4 regions of the Paenibacillus sp. IHBB 3054 genome follow, and region 1 is predicted to be linked to each of the others. Evidence: riboswitches for the same ligand, from Rfam matches in the RefSeq annotation. Region 1 holds a riboswitch; each other region holds the start of a gene.
The links. Region 1 has a riboswitch for cyclic di-GMP ahead of ACQ76X_RS11600 (hypothetical protein). Riboswitches for the same ligand answer to the same signal wherever they lie in the genome.
Positions count from the first base shown of each region.

Region 2: linked by a shared signal. The riboswitch ahead of ACQ76X_RS09375 (collagen-binding domain-containing protein) and the one ahead of ACQ76X_RS11600 (hypothetical protein) in region 1 are both predicted to bind cyclic di-GMP.
Region 3: linked by a shared signal. The riboswitch ahead of ACQ76X_RS09865 (anti-repressor SinI family protein) and the one ahead of ACQ76X_RS11600 (hypothetical protein) in region 1 are both predicted to bind cyclic di-GMP.
Region 4: linked by a shared signal. The riboswitch ahead of ACQ76X_RS23790 (flagellar assembly protein A) and the one ahead of ACQ76X_RS11600 (hypothetical protein) in region 1 are both predicted to bind cyclic di-GMP.

Region 1 is NZ_JBOFBG010000008.1:15,736-20,819, forward strand. Features, by position in the region: gene ACQ76X_RS11585 (alpha/beta fold hydrolase) at 1-148, shown strand, start outside; gene ACQ76X_RS11590 (ketoacyl-ACP synthase III) at 488-1,486, opposite strand; gene ACQ76X_RS11595 (hypothetical protein) at 1,518-1,877, opposite strand; gene ACQ76X_RS11600 (hypothetical protein) at 2,016-3,071, opposite strand; cyclic di-GMP riboswitch class I at 3,122-3,213, opposite strand; gene ACQ76X_RS11605 (hypothetical protein) at 3,340-4,107, opposite strand; gene ACQ76X_RS11610 (RNA polymerase sigma factor) at 4,229-4,810, shown strand; gene ACQ76X_RS11615 (DUF4179 domain-containing protein) at 4,779-5,084, shown strand, end outside.
Region 2 is NZ_JBOFBG010000006.1:36,252-41,335, forward strand. Features, by position in the region: gene ACQ76X_RS09370 (alpha/beta hydrolase) at 1-315, opposite strand, end outside; gene ACQ76X_RS09375 (collagen-binding domain-containing protein) at 602-2,728, opposite strand; cyclic di-GMP riboswitch class I at 2,812-2,901, opposite strand; gene ACQ76X_RS09380 (hypothetical protein) at 3,523-3,936, shown strand; gene ACQ76X_RS09385 (ASCH domain-containing protein) at 4,274-4,696, opposite strand; gene ACQ76X_RS09390 (copper amine oxidase N-terminal domain-containing protein) at 5,049-5,084, shown strand, end outside.
Region 3 is NZ_JBOFBG010000006.1:144,500-149,583, forward strand. Features, by position in the region: gene sipW (signal peptidase I SipW) at 1-579, opposite strand, end outside; gene ACQ76X_RS09855 (hypothetical protein) at 598-1,692, opposite strand; gene ACQ76X_RS09860 (helix-turn-helix domain-containing protein) at 2,114-2,446, shown strand; gene ACQ76X_RS09865 (anti-repressor SinI family protein) at 2,547-2,699, opposite strand; cyclic di-GMP riboswitch class I at 2,727-2,811, opposite strand; gene ACQ76X_RS09870 (2-oxoglutarate dehydrogenase E1 component) at 3,296-5,084, shown strand, end outside.
Region 4 is NZ_JBOFBG010000026.1:52,891-57,974, forward strand. Features, by position in the region: gene ACQ76X_RS23775 (ABC transporter permease) at 1-33, opposite strand, end outside; gene ACQ76X_RS23780 (ABC transporter ATP-binding protein) at 23-1,129, opposite strand; gene ACQ76X_RS23785 (FUSC family protein) at 1,441-2,544, shown strand; cyclic di-GMP riboswitch class I at 2,815-2,907, shown strand; gene ACQ76X_RS23790 (flagellar assembly protein A) at 3,013-4,881, shown strand; gene ACQ76X_RS23795 (flavin reductase family protein) at 4,931-5,084, opposite strand, start outside.

The DNA of each region.
Region 1 (5,084 bases):
CAAGCAGATCTGCAGATACGTACATAAGAATATTCCAGCTTCAGAATTCGTCCAGCTGCGTCAATGCGGCCATTATCCACATCTTGAACAGCCTGCTGAATTTATAGAGTTGATTATTGAATTCTTAAATAAAGACCATATAAATTGAACTTATAATTCTTCTATTTTGGGGTTGGCCGTGACTACAGAGAATATTTGGACTTCCGGCCGCTGTTAGGTTTGGATTTCCTGAATTTAACCGCGAATCGCGGTAGAAATCCAAACCTTGCCCACGCTTCCGAAGAGAGCTTTCCTGCGGAAAGCTTTCAGGCGGACGCTATCGCTCCTCCAGTTCCAAAATTCCCCTCCGCCACTTTACCCTAAACATAATTCTCAAGTTCAATCTATATAGATGGCTCGCCCCGGCGAAAACACACAAAAAAGCCTGCGGCAAGGCGCAGGCTTTCGTTGTTTTTCTATCGCGTTCCATTACTGCGCAGTAGTGATGCTAGAGTCTCCACAAGGTAGCACAACTCGTAATACCCGCGCCTACCGACCACATAAAGAACAAGTCGCCGGGTACCAGCGTCCCATCCTTAATCGCATGGTGAAGGGTGATAAACGGACTGCTTGTGCCTGTGTAGCCATAAATATCCCCAATGTAAGGGAATTTAACGAGTTCCTCGTCCAGCTTGCCCGCGATATCTTTAATGACGCTCAAGTTTAACTGACTAAGGATATAGTGCTTCACATCACTTTTAGTATAGCCATGTTCCTGAAGCAGCTGTTCAATATTGGATACTGCTGTCGGAAAAGCTACATTGACGTTATACTCCGGATGAAGATAGATTTTCTTCTCTTCAAGCGACAGATGTTCTCCGTACATTTGTGTCATGCCTCCGGCAGGGAACTGCATATCCTCCGCCTTCTGCGTATTGGTGTAGTAAGCCGAATCTATCAGGCCGGAATCCGTGTCCTCCACTCTCTCCAACAGAACCGCACAGGCCGCATCTCCGCAAAGTCCCTTGGACGCCAGGTCCCCTTCTTTGTAGAAACGGGCAATCTGCTCCGACCCTACAATGAGTGCGTATCTCACTCTGGGAGTGGATATCATGGATCGGGCTGCTTGGTCAGCAGCGACAACCATACCTACACAGTTGGCATTGCTGTCATAGATAATGCAGGAATCTTTACCCTCCAGCGCCTGATGCACAAATGCAGCATCTGTCGGAGCGCTGAAATCATGTGTTCCTGAGGAGAATACGATCATATCCAAATCGCTTCCGCTGAGACCACAGTTTTTCAATAGCTTTTTGGATGCTTCAATAGCCATATAAAGCGTGCTCTCTTCATAGTCCGCCGCGTAATAACGATCCTTACGGCCAAAGAACTCCCAAATGCCGATAAGCTTGTCTGCTGAGGATCCGGCCTGCTGAGCCAATTCTTCATTGCTGATCTTATAGGCAGGATGGTGCACTTCGGTGCTTACTATTTTGACATTAGCCATGGTTGACCACCCTCTGCTTTAGATTTAGGATTTAGGATTTAACGATTGCCCAAGCCTCTTCCACCGTATCCACAAAATGTCCTTTAAATCCGGCGCTTGGAGCTACTCTCTGTAATTGAGATTTGGCTACCACTTTCTTCGGATTCACCAGAACCGCATGTTTAAATCCGTTATACAGCACATAGCAGCGTTCCAGAACCGGCAGTATCTCCGGCTTGAATGGCGCCATATCATTGCAGTCAATAATCAGAGACATCTCGTGGATCGGCAAAGTTGGCATGGATGCTTCGAATATTTCCACTTCTTTTACTGTTTCAGCCAATTCGGCAAATCCATGCAAGCTGATGAAGATGGTGTTGAATTCCGGGTACATTTTAGTTTCTGCGATCATTTTTTAATGACACTCCTCTAGTTGTTTTTTTCAATTTACGATTGCGGGATTCATTGGAAATAGGTTCATACCCAAGATTTACCGCTTTACTACTATCGTCAAATTGCACTGTTTTTTTGATAGTTTCGGAAAATTCATTTATGGTGTTCTGACTATTGTACGAAGCACAATATAGTCATTCGCGTCGCGTGAGATCAAAGTATCTTTATTAAAATACACAAAATTGTCCGCACTGCGGTTTCGTTCCCCAAGCAAAAAGAGTTCCCCGTTTCGGAGGTTCACTCCGCGGGCTACTAGTTTATTGTTCATCATTTCCGAGAACACCGCATAATTGTCACCCACGATTAATAGATCGTTCCGGTCGCCAATTACCCATTCACGTTTGAGCAATACTTTAACCGGGGCTCCGGCTTTACTGCGGTCCATCGTCATATAGATGAAGTAATTTTTGGTCTTGCCGGCAGCATCCACTTCTTTGGAGTCAATCATCCAGACAATATCTTTACCATTCGAAGCTACAAGGTTGAAGGATTCATTTTCTTTCAGCTTGTAAATCTCAATTGTTTTTGAACTTGGCAGATCATACAGATACAACGTGCCGGTGTTCCATTTGCTATAGATGAACTTGTCATCTACAAACTGGTAGACCTGATCAAAACCGAGATCATTGATGGTCTGAGTTTCCAGCGTCGTTTTGTTAGTGAAGTAAAAATATGAGCCACTGCTGTGTGCATAATATTTATCACCCACACCGAGTAATTCCGGATTTTTCACTTCCAGCGGAAGCTCGCTTGTTTTTTTGGTTTTCAAATTGTACTGTACCAGCTTCTTCGGATAGATATTAATTTGTTTAGTCACTTCAATTGTGGACTCATAATAATAAACACTGTCTCCCAGGAGCTGCAAGTTCGTTTTGAACGTGTTAGTAGAAGTGACTTTCTCCGTCGTCTTCTTCTTCCAGTTATGTAAGTACAGCTGATAAGCCCCTTTGCTATCCTTCTCCAGTGAAGCGATCGTGTCACCCGTGAACTTGTAGTTGTAGTCAAGCGGCATGTTATATGCAGTTTTGACATCTGTAAAAGTGTACTTCGCAGCTGCGTGGACCGGAGTAGCAATCAGGGGTCCTGCAGCCAAGGCCGCAGCCAGAATAAACGCTAAACCTGGCCTTATTTTGTGGCGAATCTTCAAAAACATGTTTTTTTATTCTCCTTTTGTTGTATTTAGACAACAAAAAACCAAACTACATGAGCGTCCCCGCTGTCATGCCGCTTTCGTGAGCGGTTTAGACCGGTGGCTTTGCGTCTTCCGCCTTTCGGCGGAGTTGCCTTTGTTCATCAGCTGGCGCTTCCGAATCACAAACATATTTTGGTGTTTATTATCTATCTAAATTTATAATTCGACAATAGCAGTCATTATCCTCCTTTTTTCTCACATTCAAATATTGTTCGCTGTATCTGTTTTGTTACGATAGTGCGTAGATCCGTTTGACCATAAAATCGAAAAAACGCTGATTCCAGTTCTCTGACAGCCGTTCGGCCAAGTCTGCAATTAACGCTGCAGCGAGGTCCACCAGCTTCTTGACACCTGAAGGTAATGCGTCCGATCCAAGACCATTTAACGCTCCTGTTAACTCATCCAGTTGCTGTGGACTGAGTTTGCGATGCAGTCTCTTAATGCCGAGCTGCGCTGTAGAAGGATCTAATACATGCCGCAGAACCGCCATTAGATCTGCCGCCAGATGACTGCCGAGCCGATGTGCCCAGAGCAAATCGCCGCGAAGATACGCAGTTTCAAATTCCAGAAGGCTGAAAGTGAAACCGGAAAGGATCCTCGTAATCTCCGCATCCGACATGGGGAAGTTCTCTGCCTTGTAGTTGGCAAGACATCCCTCGGGATCATGCAGGACAAGGATTTGCTCGGTTTGTTTCAGACTCTCCTCAGTCACCGTATAAAGATCGAAATGCAGTCCGTCTTCAAACACGCCAACAATTTGCGGGCCTACGAAGTTAGCTTCCGACCAGAATATCAGCGGTTTATAGCTCTCCATATAGGATATTCTGCACGCTAAAAAATCCGTCAAGCTCTCGCTGTGTACCAAACAGTACAAATCAACATCCGAGTAAGCATCCTGCTCTCCTCCGGCATGTGCACCTTTCAGAAATACCGCCCTGACTGCCGGATCACCCTTTACGGCCAAGCCTACCAGACGGATTGCTTCGTCTTGTTTCATTCTCTCTTCCCCCTGCAATGTGTAGTATGATCTGAACATAATCTTTCTTTTTTTATTAAAAGTGAGAAATATTGTGGCGCTGGTGCGTCTTATATACAAATAAATCAATTGGAGGCACTGGATGAAGGCACAGGAAAACGATGAACAAATCATTGCCGAAGTGCTGCAGGGCAACCGTGAGGCCTTTGCGGTACTCGTAGACAGATACAAGTCGAGCTTGTATGGTCTGCTGCTCGGTATAGGCGCCAGTCACCAGGATGCACAGGATTTGGCCCAGGAAACATTTATTAAAGCATACCAGAAACTCCGCGAGCATCATGGCCAATCAAGCTTTGCCGCTTGGCTGTACGCCATTGCGATCAACCACTTCAGGTCACTGAAAAGGCGGAAATCCCCAGGCCTAACAAGCAGTAACTTACTGGAGGAGAAGGACCGCGGGCCAACCCCTGAAGAGCAGTATATGCGTAAGGAAGACGAGCTTGAAATGCACCGGAAATTGTCCAAGCTTCCAGAGCGATACCGGATTGTACTGCTGCTTCGCTATACCAAAGAATTATCCTATGAGGAAATCTCAGCGATAACGGGAATGCCTATGCACCAGGTCAAAAATTGTCTCCACCGCGCCCGTCAAAAGCTGAAGAAACAATGGTCGAAATCCAGGGAGGGTTCCAATGAAAAAATGGGCTTACACCAATCACAATGACTTGTCCGGCACTGATAACGATCTACTGACGGATTCACAATTGTATACAAGTTCTAATCTGGCTGATGATTTCACAGAGCGCGTTATGGAACAAGTTCGCAATACTGAGATACTGCCCGCCTCCGGGCAAAAATTATCCGAGATATCCGGAATGCAAAAGGGCCGCACCATAAAAAGAGGCTTAAAGTGGGGCAGCACTGTTGCTGCAGTGATAGGAATTGCTTCATTACTGTTCTTTATAGGCAAATCAGGTACAGTGTCAGAGACGCTGTCC
Region 2 (5,084 bases), on a different contig from region 1:
CTTGGCTTTGCCGGAATAGCCGTGGGCAACGATTGCTGTACGTCCGGCTGCCCGCTCTGACGGCAGATAATAACCCCGCAGCTTCAGTCCATCCTCTGAGCTCATGTCGACATTCCGGAAGCTCTGCCGGGCGATCCACTCCGCCCCTTCTCCCCAGGATGCCCCGGCCACCGGCGGATCTACCTTCAGCGCGGGTGATTTCGCCAAAAACTCCTTAGGCGCCCGATGGATCGCCACTCCATAGAAAAAGAAACCCGCATAGGTCAATCCTCCGGCAATGAATATAATAATCGCCAGTATAATTACACTCCACATGAATATTCTCACCTTTCCTTCTCGTAGCTGTGGGATACTCCAGTCACAATCATGCGGGCTCCGCAATGATTTCTGCATAGTATAACATGGTAGCCTCGCCTGCGAGAAATGTACATATAACAGATGGATTGAAATCTAAACCATTGTTGTATAATAACCCTCAAAACGTAAGAAACACCCTATAAAAAGGCCGCTTCCGGGATTTTCTCTCCCGTAAGCGGCCTGAATTATGTTTAGAACATGGCGTCTGGACTGCTATTGGCCCGAGTGTGATTCAATGAAAGCCTCAGCGTTTTCGTCTGCTGGTTCTTGCCGTTCTGCTCAGCAGCAGACCTACTCCGGCAATAGCGAGACCGGTAATATAATAAGGTGCCGGGCTGGCTTCACCCGTTTGCGGCAGACTCTCGGCTGGATCCACAGTCCCCAGCGGAATTTCTTCATCAAGAATAATTTCTTCATCCGGTACCGAAGCAGGTACTGGGACAGTCGCTGGAGTAGTCTCCGGCGTTGGCTGCACAGACGAAGGTTTGGTCACAGGGCCCAAAGGCAGCGGATCCTCATCAATCGTAATCTCCTGATCGTCATTCGTACCAATCACCGTTGGTGTCGGAGATGGCGTCGGGTCTACCGTTGGTGCTACACTCGTCGGTGCTGGCGTTGGGTCTACCGTTGGCGCTACACTCGTCGGTGCTGGCGTCGGGTCTACCGTTGGCGCTACACTAGTCGGCGCTGGCGTTGGGTCTACCGTTGGCGTTACGCTTGTCGGCACTGGCGTCGGGTCTACCGTTGGCGCTACACTCGTCGGCGCTGGCGTTGGATCTACCGTTGGCACCGGTGTTGGTGTCGGTACCGGCGTTGGCGTTGGTGTCGGTACCGGCGTTGGTATTGGTGTCGGCGTCGGTGTTGGTATTGGTGTCGGTGTTGGCACCGGTGTTGGCGTTGGTATTGGTGTCGGCGTCGGCGTCGGTGTTGGTATTGGTGTCGGTGTTGGCTCCGGCGTTGGCGTTGGTGTCGGTGTTGGCTCCGGCGTTGGCACCGGTGTTGGCGTTGGTGTCGGTGTCGGCTCCGGTGTTGGTGTCGGCGTTGGTGTCGGCGTCGGCGTCGGCGTCGGTGTAGCCGTTGGTGTTGGTGTCGGTGTCGGCGTTGACGTTGGTGTCGGTACCGGCGTTGGTATTGGTGTTGGCGTCGCCGTCGGCGTTGGTGTTGGTGTCACTGTCGGTGTCGGTGTCGGTGTCGGTGTTGGCGTCGCCGTCGGCGTCACTGTCGGTGCCGCCGTTGGTGTCGGTGTCGGTGTCGGTGTTGGCGTCGCCGTTGGTGTTGGCGTCGGTGTCGGTGTCGGTGTCGGTGTCGGCGTTGGTGTCGGTGTTGGTGTTGGCGTCGCCGTCGGTGTTGGTGTTGGCGTCGCCGTCGGCGTTGGTGTTGGCGTCGCGGTCGGCGTTGGTGTTGGTGTCGGTGTTGGCGTTGGCGTCGGTGTCGGTGTCGGTGTCGGTGTTGGCGTCGGTGTCGGTGTTGGCGTCGGTGTCGGTGTCGGTGTCGGTGTTGGCGTCGGTGTTGGCGTCGGTGTTGGCCCGACTGGCGGCACCGTTCCCTCAAAGGTATGATGATGCATCTGAATATAACCGCTGAATCCTTTTGCAATAAGGGTACCATGCAGCTCAGCTCGGCTGAATGCCACAAAGGCATGAGGCGCTAACATGGTGCCTTCAATGGTTGTGTTGCCATTTGCTACAGAAGAAGCTTCGTAGAAGTTGAACAGCACATTGTGAGGTTTGCCGTTCCACATTTGAAAATCCGGAATGACGACCTTATTCCCGCTTACATTGATAATTACCGTGGCATTTCCTGCAATGTTGAACTGGAGACCGTTGGTAACCGCCAAATCCGCAGCAGTCAAATGAATGACATTAAAGGAATCCGGAGCGTTAATCGTCATTTTCCCTCCATCTCTGACAAAGGGCTGTGTTTGTTTCAGAGCAGCGAGTTCACTCGAACGCTGAATCAAAAATTGCTCCTCAGCTTGAAAGTCGATCGGATGACCCTGCCGCGTGCCTCCCTTAAGATCGGCTCCTGAACTTTTCATGCTGCCTCCATATACAGAGGTGCCATAAACTGTTCCATTTGAAAAGTCGATGTCTTTGCCGGCGATAAGCACATCTCCACCTACAGCATCCTTGGATACGCCATATCCTTGAAGAGTAATGTTCCCTGCAGCAGCAAGCCGTCCGTGGATCTGGTCATTGCTTTGCGCGAAATCTCCAAAGATAAAGGCGTTGAAATTCCCGGCGACTCCCAGCACCGGTGTTGGGGTGTACGGCATGCTTGCCGCCGCCTCTGCATTGATCCCCGGATGAAGCATATTGCCGATGGTTAAAATCCCCGTCAGAATCAAGGCTAATAATTTGTTCTTCAACAATGATATGTACCTCCTATGTAACTATTCTATGAATGCACAGATTGGCCCATAACAACAAAAAGACCGCCAAGAAGGGTTAGCTTCATGGCGGCCGGACGATCATGGCACCTTTAGAGTGCTGTAGATTCCTGACTTTGCGTCCCGCTCTTTCGAACGGTTTGCGATTATACATGAGAAGTTGGTAACAGTTGTTTTCTATGTAGTCTATGACTTTTGTTACTTTCGGACTAGGATTAGTCTATCTCTTCACCCTCTCGTTTGTCAATCTATTCCTTATTTTTTCGATAGATTCTCTGCAAAAATCCTCAATCCCGCTTCACCTAAGGGTTTCGTTGTATTCACCGATCACATAAAACAAATTTTCAATATTAAAAATTAGTATATTCGAACCACTTTTCAACCCATGGCGAAACGGCAAAAAAACTGTCGCCAGCACTTGGCAGCAGTTTTTGGTCATTTTCAATTTACACAAGTCAGCGGGCAACAGCCGGACTCAGAATTTGTATATTTTATAACAGCTGAACCCAGCCGATCATGGACATCCATATTGGAACACTTAAAAACAACCCGAACAGCAACCCGCGGCGGAGACTTCCCTCATAATTCATCACAATTCTCCTTTTTAATGAACTTTATTTTTCAATATTTATTATTTCAATTTTAATATAAAATAATTCTTATAATTATTTTGTGAATTATGTCACATTGTTTAGTTGTTTAGAAATTCCATTGATTAATTTTTGAATAATCGGTTAAAATACGAATATACGTTCTTATTAGAGGTGATTGAATTTATGCATAGAGCGGAGAGTAACGATAATACACTGGTCAAATCCTATATATTGCTTCCGCTGATTTTATCAGCCTTTGAACGGGATTCAGCCATTATGTCGACACAACTGCGGACCCCCGCTCCATACATGGATGTTCTCCGTACTGCTGCGAATGCAGCCACTGCCGATCTGAGGGATGTGCGCGCCGAAATGAGGAAACGCGGAGTTAAGGTCTATGAACAGCAGCGGCTCCAGGTCGGCATCGAGGCCAAATTTATATGCCGGGGATATCATGAACGGATGCTGCTGCTGGATGACGTCATCGCTGCACAGGCCGCTATCCATATGCGCAAATACCTGGGACTCGATATCTCCGGCTACCACAGCTATGAGGAACAGTACAAAATCAAATCCGGCCCTCAAGCAAGCCTGTAGCCTTTGGTGCGTTGAAGAATAAAAAACAGGCCTTGCCATGGGAGTCGGCAAGACCTGTAAAGTACCCGCTATAAATTACATTAAAACCTTCCAATAGCCCAATGTGCCGAAAATAACGACCAGCGCCACGGGATATAGAATTCTCCGGCTTACCTTATCCTTAAACGTAAGAAATAAACATAACATGCAAAGCCACGCAATAAGAAGACTGCCCATTTCCTATGCATACGCTCCTTCCTGAGCCCATTCATACCTGTATTCCACCGAACCGCCGGTACCGTCATAACATTTTCCGTCTATCCAATTAGACTTGCCGATCTGAAATTCCATAAGCGCTTCACCGCTTTCTTTGCGGAACAGGATGCTCCCAGAAGCCCAGTCGGCCCTTAGCCGGAATGTTGTCCTCCAGCGGAGTGACCCCCGTCAATTCCCAGGCAAACCGGCCCTCCCTATAATCTCCAAAGATATATTCGCTGCCGTAGGGCCAGCCTTCTTCAGCCATACCAGCTGTAACTTCATAACAGTTTATCAGCGATCCTGTCGCTATAATCGCTCCGGCAGGCAAATTGTCCGCTGTAAGACCATGACGGGCGAGCACCGATTGGAAAGGCTCCCGTAAGCATACTTCCTTATCAATCTTCAAACCGGCATGAATGGCGATTTCACCCCGGTAAGCCGTTCTCCAGGAACGGGTCTCGAATGATTTTTCACCAAGAGCAATGAGCGTGGCCCAAGGCTGCCGTATAGTCAGGCATCGCATAACATCCTGCCCCCTCTCTGCAACAAAGGAAAGGCGCAGCCCACCGGGAATCCGGAAAACCGCGCCGCATATAGTTTTTTTAAGATGCTGGTGAAGGAAATTGCCCCCGGCTTAAGCATTATGAGCGTAACCCACACCTATCTATAAGGTTCAATTAGGTTCTGTATGATCTTTGCGGCGCTTCACTTCTCATTATAAGGTTCAATAAAGTTTTGTAAAGTTTCTCTCGACGGTAGAAGAAACGGCAGATGGCTGGCTGCCTATTCCAAGGTTAAAGCTCCGGCTTTGCTTGATGCTGCAACTTTTTCCAAATCAGTAAGTCTAAATAAAAAAAAGAAAAGGATGGATTAACTTGAAAAAAACATTATTTTTGTTTTTTACTGTATTG
Region 3 (5,084 bases), on a different contig from region 1:
AGGCGGGGATTCTCCGGGCGCAAGCTGCACCTCTACAGGATCCTCCATGCGCATGATCGATTTGAAGATTGTAATAAGGGAAGAGATGACGAGGAAAATCCCCGGAATAACCATTACGACAATAATCCCGGCGGTCGATTTTACCCAGTTCATGAAATACCCCAGAAACGGAACGGTAAAGTCCGCATACTGTGCAACAACATTACTCGAAGGAATAGGATCTGCATCCTGCGCATCGTTATTGTCGCCTTTGGTGATATACTGGGTGTTTTCTCCCGAGCCGAGCACGCTGACAATGCGGTGGGTAATCAGGCTGTTTGATCCATCCAGAGCTTTGTAAGTGATTACATCTCCTGGTTTAAAAGATCCCTGACTCTGTTCACTCACCAGTTTGACGGCAATGACAGCCCCCGTCTGGATTCCAGGCTCCATGGAGCCGGAGAGCACCGTTAGAATTTCCTTGCCCAGAATCTTGGGCGTTCCGCCATTCATCCGGCTAGTGATTGCAGATACCAGCGTAAGTAGAAAAATGAGAATTAATGCATACATCAATAGGTTACGAGTCCATTTAAGTATCACTGGAGAGCACCGCCTTGTTTAGAATACGCCTTGCTTTTCGCCTATTTTTACCGTTATGCTGTCAGGATTCGCGTCCGGGGCAGGGGCTTCAGGCTCAGCAGTCTTATCAGGCTTTGCTTGCTCCTCAGCTTCGAGCTTCGCTTTCTCCTCAGCTTCGAGTTTCGCCTTCTCCTCAGCTTCGAGCTTCGCTTTCTCCTCAGCTTCGAGCTTCGCCTTCTCCTCGGCTTCGAGTTTCGCCTTCTCCTCGGCTTCGAGCTTCGCTTTCTCCTCAGCTTCGAGCTTCGTCTTCTTCTCAGCCTCGAGTTTCGCTTTCTCCTCGGCTTCGAGCTTCGCCTTTTTCTCAGCTTCGAGCTTCGCCTTTTCTTCCGCTTCGAGCTTCGCCTTCTTTTCAGCCTCTTTCAGTCCTTGGATCACGTCAGCGGCCTCCGTATGCATCAACGAGGTTTCGTCCGCATAACTCCTAGCCTGTTCGGCCGCGGTCGATGCCTGATGATAGGCAGCCTGCACATAAGCGTCCACTCTTCTGATGGAGCTTAGCTTTCTAACCATCTCCTGAAATTCGCCCAGTGTTAGATTGGCTTGGCTGAGCAATTGTTCGAATACCGGGATATCGTTATTTTGTGCGGCTGTTAATTGATTAAAATCGACCTCATATGGAGAAAGTCTCTGGTTCACTTCATTGACTTGCTGCTCCAGCTCTAATTGCGAGCGTGTTAGATAGCCTTGAAGCTCAGCTAAAAAAGCAGCCGCGCCGGCCGCAGCCTCACGCGTTTGTGCAGCAGCCTCTTGAATACCTCCAATACGTCCCTCTGCGGTCTCCGAGTCCGTATTCTTATCCGTTATCTCCGCTAGCACCTCTCTCGCCGCTTCACGCTGCCAGGCAGCAAGCTTCATCGCTTCGCTGGCTTGGTTGGCAATATGATCGACCGTGCTTGGAAACACAAATGCTGTGGTGATATTGGAGGATTCGGTTGCTGCGACGTTAGTCAGCAATGCATACGTGGGCGTTGTAATTTGGCCGATGCCATAAGCCGAAATCACTACGATCCCTGCAATTTGGGGAAGCGTATACCGACGGATGTTTCTATTCCGGGAAGAACGTGAAAGCCTCACAGGAGCCTCTCCTTTAGCTGCTTGCAATTTCCTGCAAACAAGGTAATCTATTAACACCCAGCCTTTATGACGAACGTTATTTGTTCGTTATTAAGAACTATGACGTAAGTATATGCCATTACTCCTACAAATCAAAAATCTCATTTTGTTGCAATATTCTTAATAAAGAACGATTTATAGTTGATATTCTGCTTTTAGCTTCATTTCCCTCAGCTTATCGTACTTTTTAACGAACGTTTTCGCATGAAAAATCTAAATGATACCGCAGAGGGAACAAAAATAATGGGGATTTGGAGTGGAAACGACATAAAAGGGGGATCATTCATACTGGAACTGATTCTATAGTGCTTTGTCCGTCTTCCGGTTATTTGTTATACTGTAACAAAAAGTACGGAGGGGCGTTTTTATCGTGCCAGATAATATGGGAAGTCGCATCCACCATCTCCGTCTGGAAAAAGGCTTGTCTCTTTCGGAGCTTGCGGATAAGGCTGATGTGGCGAAATCATACTTAAGCAATGTGGAAAGAAATATACAATCTAACCCCTCTATTCAATTTATTGAAAAAATCGCTGACGCACTTCAGGTGTCCATTCATGCGCTGCTTTACGGCGAGCCTTCCGATGTGCAGGAGTCACCTCTGGATGGAGAATGGTCCCGGCTCGTACTGGAAGCTATGGCTTCGGGTATAAGCAAGCGGGAATTCAAAGAGTTCTTGGACTATCAAAAATGGCGGCTGGAGCAGAAGGATTCCTGATTCATGCGGGTTCCTTCTACTGCCGGTCATACAGAAAGGGCACAGCGGAGAGATCCGCTGTGCCCTTTCTGTATGTACAAAAACTTTTAACAACCAACCGCTACATTGCCTGCAAAGTCTTCTCATTAAAAAATTGGCGGATTTCATCCACTTTGATGCCCGCCTGCTTAGCCGACATCAGCAAATAGACCCATTCTAAATCCAGATCAACTGTCTGCAGTTCTCCGTTGTTCCCCTGGTTGGACTTATCCAAGAAATCTCCTCCTAAGATTACGCGTCCCCAGGCAGTCCGGCCGTCGTAGTATTTCTACATTAGACCCGAGACTTTGTGCCCCTGTCTTTCGGCAGGTTTACCCTTTACTGGATCCTTTACATGAAAGGATCTGGCTAGAAATTCATGAAACCGTTATCCGCCATAACATTATACAATATCTTACACGAAAAGTGTGTCGATTTATGGGAATATTGTATAATTAGAAACGGAAAATAATTGATTATTTTGCCAACTACTTGTACGAATTACTCGAGAATCCTAAAAAATTGTAGAACAAGCCTCTTTATCTATGTATGTATATATGAAAAGTGAAAACAACATTTTTATTTCGTTCATTTCAATCACACCGCCGCATCATTTTCATATAGTTAAGAAACCAAACTTATAATAGTTCTGTATGAATTAGGCACTGAATCATACCGTTTTGCGAACGGATTCAACCAAAGTATGAATTGATTACCCGCCTTGAAAGTTGCACAATAAGATGAGGAATGAAACCGCAAACATCGAAGCTCCACAAGGGCGCCGGCGAAATTTTGGCGCGCATGGAGTTCATCCGTTAGGAGGATGTATTCATGGCAGTCAAAGATCCCTATAACGAAACTGTGTGGAGCAAGTATTACGGACCCAATCTGGGTTACATCCAAGAGAAATATGAGCAATTTGTAAAAGATCCAACTTTAGTAGAGCATAATTACCGCGATCTCTTCACCCTTTCCGGCCCCCCTCCATTGGCTCCCGATGCCGAACAGGCACCGCTGCCTGTGGTTTCAGGAGATACTGAGTGGCTTAGAAAGGCCGTAAGGGCATCCAAGCTGATCGCCAATATCCGTATACATGGCCATATGGCCGCCAATATCGACCCGCTGGACCGGGGAAACAATCCGATGGCGAAATATTTGGAGTACGAAACCTATGATCTGACCCGCGAGGATTTAATGGCTATGCCCGCCTCGCTGATCTGGGAGAATGCCCCGAGTGACGTTCATACGGCCTGGGATGCCGTTCACCGGATGCGCCAGGCCTACACGCAGACCATTGCCTATGAATTCGGGCATGTGCGTGACGAGCAGGAGCTGCGCTGGCTGAACAGCCAGGCGGAATCTACCAGCTCTCCCGCGCCTCTAAACAACACAGAGCGCAAAGAATTGCTGAAAAGGCTGATTCAGGTAGAGCAGTTCGAAACTTTCCTTCATAAAACCTTTGTCGGCCAGAAACGCTTCAGCCTGGAAGGCAATGACGCCTTGGTGCCAATGCTGGATGAAATCGTGCGTGCTGCTGCTCATGACGGTGCCGAACATATCCTGATGGGTATGGCGCATCGCGGACGGCTTAACGTCCTGGCTCATATCCTGGGCAAACCTTATGATATTATTTTCTCGGAATTCCATCATTCGCCGAACAAGGAGCTGTTCCCTTCCGAAGGCTCCATGGGCATCAACTACGGCTGGACCGGCGATGTGAAATATCATCTCGGCGCTGACCGCGCCGTCCGTGAAGGGGAAACCGTCCGTACACGGATCACACTGGCCAACAATCCGAGCCACTTGGAATTCGTCAATCCGGTGGTTGAGGGCTTCACGCGTGCGGCCCAGGAAGACCGCAGCACTCCGGGTCTGCCTAAGCTAAATACGAATAAAGCCATGGCTGTGCTGATGCATGGCGATGCTGCCTTCCCGGGTGAAGGCATCGTGGCCGAAACCCTTAATATCGGCAAGCTTAAAGGTTATCAGAACGGCGGTACGGTGCATATTATCGTCAATAACCGGATCGGATTCACGACGGAAAGTGAGGATTCCCGTTCTACCCACTATGCCAGTGACTTGGCTAAGGGCTATGAAATTCCGATTGTGCATGTCAATGCCGATGATCCGGAGGCTTGCATTGCCGCCGTCCGTCTGGCCAGCGCCTACCGCAATCTGTTCAAGAAGGATTTCGTAATCGACTTGATCGGCTACCGCCGCCATGGACATAATGAAATGGATGATCCGGAAACGACACAGCCGATTGTTTATGGTAAAGTGCGCAATCATCCTACTGTATACAAAGTGTACGCGGAACGGCTGCAGGAGGAGAGAGTTATCACGGCAGAAGACGTTACGGTAATGAACGCCGAAGCTGAAGGCGTACTGCAGCAAGCCTTTGATAAGATGAAGGAAGGCAAGCATAAAAACGCGGAGGCCAAAACCTCAGTTGCACTGGACAGCGCACGTATGCCGCAGCGTCCTACAGCGGTTCCGCTTGACAACCTGCAGGAAATTAACCGGGAGCTGCTGTCGGTGCCGGACGGCTTCCAGGTCTATCCGAAGCTGGAGCGGATTCTGCAGCGCCGCAAAGACGCTTTGAATGATGGAGAACGTGTGG
Region 4 (5,084 bases), on a different contig from region 1:
GATGAGGAAATACGAGCGGCCCTTACTCTTCATGGCTCTCCACCTCGGCGTAAGCTTCCAGACGTCTGTCGAATTCTTCCTCCGTTTCCCCGAAACGCATAACATGAATCGCTTCCGGATCGAAATACAGCCCGATCTCGCTGCCGACCTCCGCCTTGCGCGTGGAATGAACCAGCCATTCGTGGCCGGACCCGTCGTAGCAGCTGATCTCGTAATGTACGCCGCGGAACAGCTGGGAATCCACGCGGACGCGCAGTTTGCCTTGTTCAACGGCAGCAATCTCCAGATCCTCCGGACGGATCACGATCTCCACCGCTTCATTCGGCTTCAGCCCCGCATCCACACATTCAAAGCGGTGGCCGTTAAATTCAACGATATAATCCTCAATCATCACACCGGGCACAATGTTCGACTCGCCGATGAAATCAGCCACGAAGCGGTTGATCGGCTCATCATAAATATCGTTAGGCGTTCCGCTCTGCTCAATGCGTCCGCCGTTCATGACAAAAATCCAGTCGGACATGGCCAGCGCTTCCTCCTGGTCATGGGTAACGAAGATAAAGGTGATGCCCAGCCGCTGCTGCATTTCCCGCAGAATGTACTGCATTTCCGTGCGCAGCTTCAGATCAAGTGCCGAAAGAGGCTCGTCGAGCAGCAGCACCTGCGGTTCATTGACGATGGCCCGGGCAATCGCTACACGCTGCCTCTGTCCGCCGGACATTTCATTAATGGCCCGCTGATCGTAGCCTACAAGGTTGACGAAGCGCAGCGCTTCCTGCACCTTTTGCGTGATGACCTCTTTCTTAAGCTTCTTGATCCGCAGTCCAAAGGCCACATTCTCAAATACGTTCAGGTGCGGAAACAAGGCATAGTCCTGAAATACCGTATTGACCTGCCGTTCGTTGGCGGGAATGTGGTTGATGATTTTGCCGTTCAAATAAATGGAACCTTCCGTTGGTTCAGCAAACCCGGCGATCAGACGCAGGATTGTCGTCTTTCCGCAGCCCGAGGGTCCCAGCAGTGTATAGAATTTGCCGCGTTCGATCTCGAAGCTGACTCCTTTTAACACGGCTTCTTCATCGTCGTATTGTTTGGTAACCTGGTCAAAAGAAATAATAGTGCCTTCCAGGGTAGTTATGGCTAACGACCTCCCTTACCTTATGTAGTACAACCTATTTTACCCGCTTCTCGCAGGGAACAATCTAAAGTGGCATGCTCAGCGCTGATAAGCGACAATTCCTCCCTTCCTTCGACACACTTCAATATATATAGCATATAGGATTAATGCAATATATGCGATAGCTTACAATGTTAACTGCAGTGCAGAAACTTAACAAGTTCGTAAAAACTGTACCCGTTATTGTTGTTTTTGAGTGCTATAATGAAAATTGCTGAAAACCTAAAAATGTTCTCTTATTGATGTGAAAGAAGATGACTAACATGAACGAGGGGTTGCAGGACCGCCTTGAAAAATTCGGATTATCTCTATATATGATACGCGTTACGATTGCTGCTTCACTCTCCTGGCTTGCGGTTCACAGCCTGCACGGCGACAGTTATTTATACTTTGCACCGCTTGCCGCAATTCTTATCACCCAAGGAAGCGTCAAGGCTTCGCTGGAAAAAGGGATTTACCGTCTGATGGGCGTTGTGCTCGGTGGAATTGTCAGCCTGCTCGTGGGCCATTTCTTCGACGTGGGGGCACTGTCTATTCTGCTGATGCTGCTGATCGGCATCGGTGTGGCCACCGCCTGCCGGATTAACATTCAAGCCGTTTCCCAGGTCGGTGTGACCTCCGTGCTGGCATTGACCTTTTATCAGGACCCTTATATCGTGTGGAGAGTCGCGGAGACCTTAATCGGCGTGCTGATTGCCTTAATAATAAATATGATTATCGTTCCCCCCGGGGGGTTCGTCAAGGTTAAACGCCTGGCACTGGAAGGGACCCTGCTGCTGGCCGATGCCTTGACCGGACTCGCCGCAGAGAGCAGCAGTTCTAAGCAGGCTCCGGAGAGGCTGGTGCGTTCCGGACAACTGCTGGCGAAGAGCGACAAGCAGCAGAAAGAGCTGCACTATACGTTATCCCATTATCAATGCCGCAGCGGATTGCGGTCATTGACACAGGCAACCTCGCATCTGCAAAAGGTTCACCGCTACGTCAAGGAGATCGCCGAGGAGATTTCCCTCCTGCCTGCACATTATGCCGCAGCTGACTGGATGACAGAGGTCGTAACGGCAACCGCAGACTGCATCGCCCTGTATGGAACCAAGACTTTGTCCGATGCCGAATGCACCCGTTCGCTTCCCGAAGCGCTGCGCCGCGCCCGGGATCTGCAGTTCGCCTGGTTCTCCGAGCTGCAGGGTCAATGCTCATTGACAGCAGTCCGTGATCTCGGAGCCGTCTTCTCCCATCTTAACCGGGTGCTGGAGGAAATTGAACGGGCCGATTATGCAGCCACAGTTATACCGGCACCAGTCTCCGTCCGGGCCGGAAGCGCACGCGCCGTGCACCTTGTCAAAAGAGGGCTCTCCCACAAGCTATAAGCTTGGGAGCGTCCTTTTTTTCGCAAAAACGACTCTGTCCTTTGAGAAAAGGCAGGGTCGTTTTTGCTTGTAATATCGTTTGGACTTTAACCCGCTTCCCTTTTAAAGGGATACCGGAGGGATTGTTATTATTAAGTTGAAAATTTAATACTAAAGTACTAGAATTAAGCTTGTTTGTAGAATTATTTTGGCAACCACTCCAGTATTGAACATTCCCTGTCGATTTGAGTCGATTAAATGACCTCATGCTGAATGTATATCATTGATCTATTTTTTTAAAGGCAAACTTCCCGAAAGGGCAGGACGCAAAGCGATGGGCCTAAGAATGTGAGACTATCCATTCATGGTCGCCAGGCTGCCAATTGAGATGTGACTTGGGTACCGGTAGGTGAAGGCAACCTATCATAGTCCATGATGCTCTTTTCTGTACAGATGCCATTGATTATACGAAGAAGCGAGGTTAGAGTAATGCCACAGCATATCATCGAGAAATTCGGGCATGTATTTCATACCACAACGCCAATCGGGAACCCCGATCTTCCGGCTCTGCCCTCTGTGCAGGCTAAGCCGCTCCGTGGGGGAGATGAGGATAAGAACGGACGTATTATCGTACAGAACAACCAAATATTCATTACTCCTCCTCTGCCCGGCGGCAAACCCGCTGTCATTTCCTCCGTTCACCCTGTGGTGTTGAATATTAACCGGAAGACGGTGACAGATCCTACGGAAGTAACCCCCACAGACCGTATCACCTGGGAGATTTGCGAGAAGCCGCAGTATCAGATCACCGTATCCGAAGATAAACTGAAGGTCTACTTCACGCTCTACCGTGCAGAAAAGTACGCCTGGAAGCTCGCCAGCTCCCCGGCTGCAGCAGATGTCACAGTCCGGGCGCAACCGAATTGCGGCCTGCTGCTGTCCACCCTTACGGTGGACCAGATTATCGCCGGCTTCAAGAAAAGCTCCATTATGCGCGATCTCAACATTCCGGCTCTTTATGCAGAGCTGAACAACCCTACCTATCTCCCGGTCTGCATCGCAGAGGGTAAAGCCCCTATTCCCGGCAAGAATGCCCGGCTGGAGCTGTTATTTGCTGAGGACAGGGAATATGAATTCATTCGGACTGCCGATCCTGCAGATTTCCTGAACCATCCAAGGGTTCCTTTTGTCCAGGAGGGAGAGGTCATTGCCCGTAAGCTGCCTGCGGAAGAGGGAGTGCCCGGCATCGACGTGTATGGCGGAATTATTCCCTCCCCGCCGCCGCAAGACATTCAGCTGGTCACCAAAGAATGTACAACCCTGCTGGCGGACGGCGGGATCGCTTCCCTCCGCCAGGGAAGGCCCCGCTTAACGGGATGCGGTCTGAACCGCAAGGTTTTTGATTTCCCCCAGACATATCTTGTTCCCGGGGATATGAACCCCGAAGCCGCCAAAATGATGTTCCCGGGTGATGTGGTCGCCACCAATGATATCGGAAACCAGACCATCCTTGAAGCGTTGGGGAATGTATACATATACGGCGACGTTACACATGCAACAATCACAGCTACAGGCAGCATTTTTGTCCAGGGCAAGGTTGTCGGCAGCCAATTGTACTCCGGGCACTATGGAGCCAGACATAACCGCCTCTGCATGTACTCCGCTCTCTTGATGGAGGAAGTGACCAGTCTGAGAGAAGCGTCGCAGCAGTTGGCGAATACCGTCCAATCACGCCAGCAAACCGTAAAATACGGTCTGGTGGTTATGCTGCTGCTGGAAAGCAAATATGACCATCTCCCCGGCCTGATCAGTGATCTCCAGGATGTTATTGCCGGGATGAATCCCGATTATCCTATCGACACCGGGCAATTAAGACATATGCTGGAGGTATTCCTGCACCCGGGGCAGTTCACCGATTTCTTCACGGATGCTGTTCTTAGCACGTTTCTGAGGCTGTTGCAGGATTTGCATGACGCCATATCCGGGATGCAGGAGGAGAATACACGGATCGACATCGCCTCGTCACAGCATAGCATTATTAAATCCGGCGGAGATCTCCATGTTCATAAGGAGGGTAGTCTGCACAGCCAGCTGTTCTCTTCCGGCAATGTCCGTTTCGTAATGAAGGAAGCGGTGTGCACGGACTCCACAATCGAGGCGGCAGGCTCCATCAGCGCACAGACTGTAGGGAAGCAGTCCTCCGAGAAATCGGTGCTTACCGCCGGCAAAAATATTACAGTCCGCAAAATCTGCAACAGCGAAGTGACGATTGGAGAATATACCGCCAAGATTGACGGGACAGATGAAGAACTTGTCTTCACCGCCCAAAGCCTGCGGTTAAGAAATCAGGCGCAGTAGCTTTCCTCTGCCCCAAAATATCTGATCTAGCTGCTAATACCCAGCCTAATCAAGATTCATACTGAGGTCTGTCCAGCTCAAAAGTCCGGCCAATTGCTGCATAGGATGCGCCGGCCAGACGGCTGACCGGCTTCAGCTTGCCGACATCAATTCGGCCGTTATGAATCAGCTCATCCTCTACATGAAAACCTAGCACTTCGCCG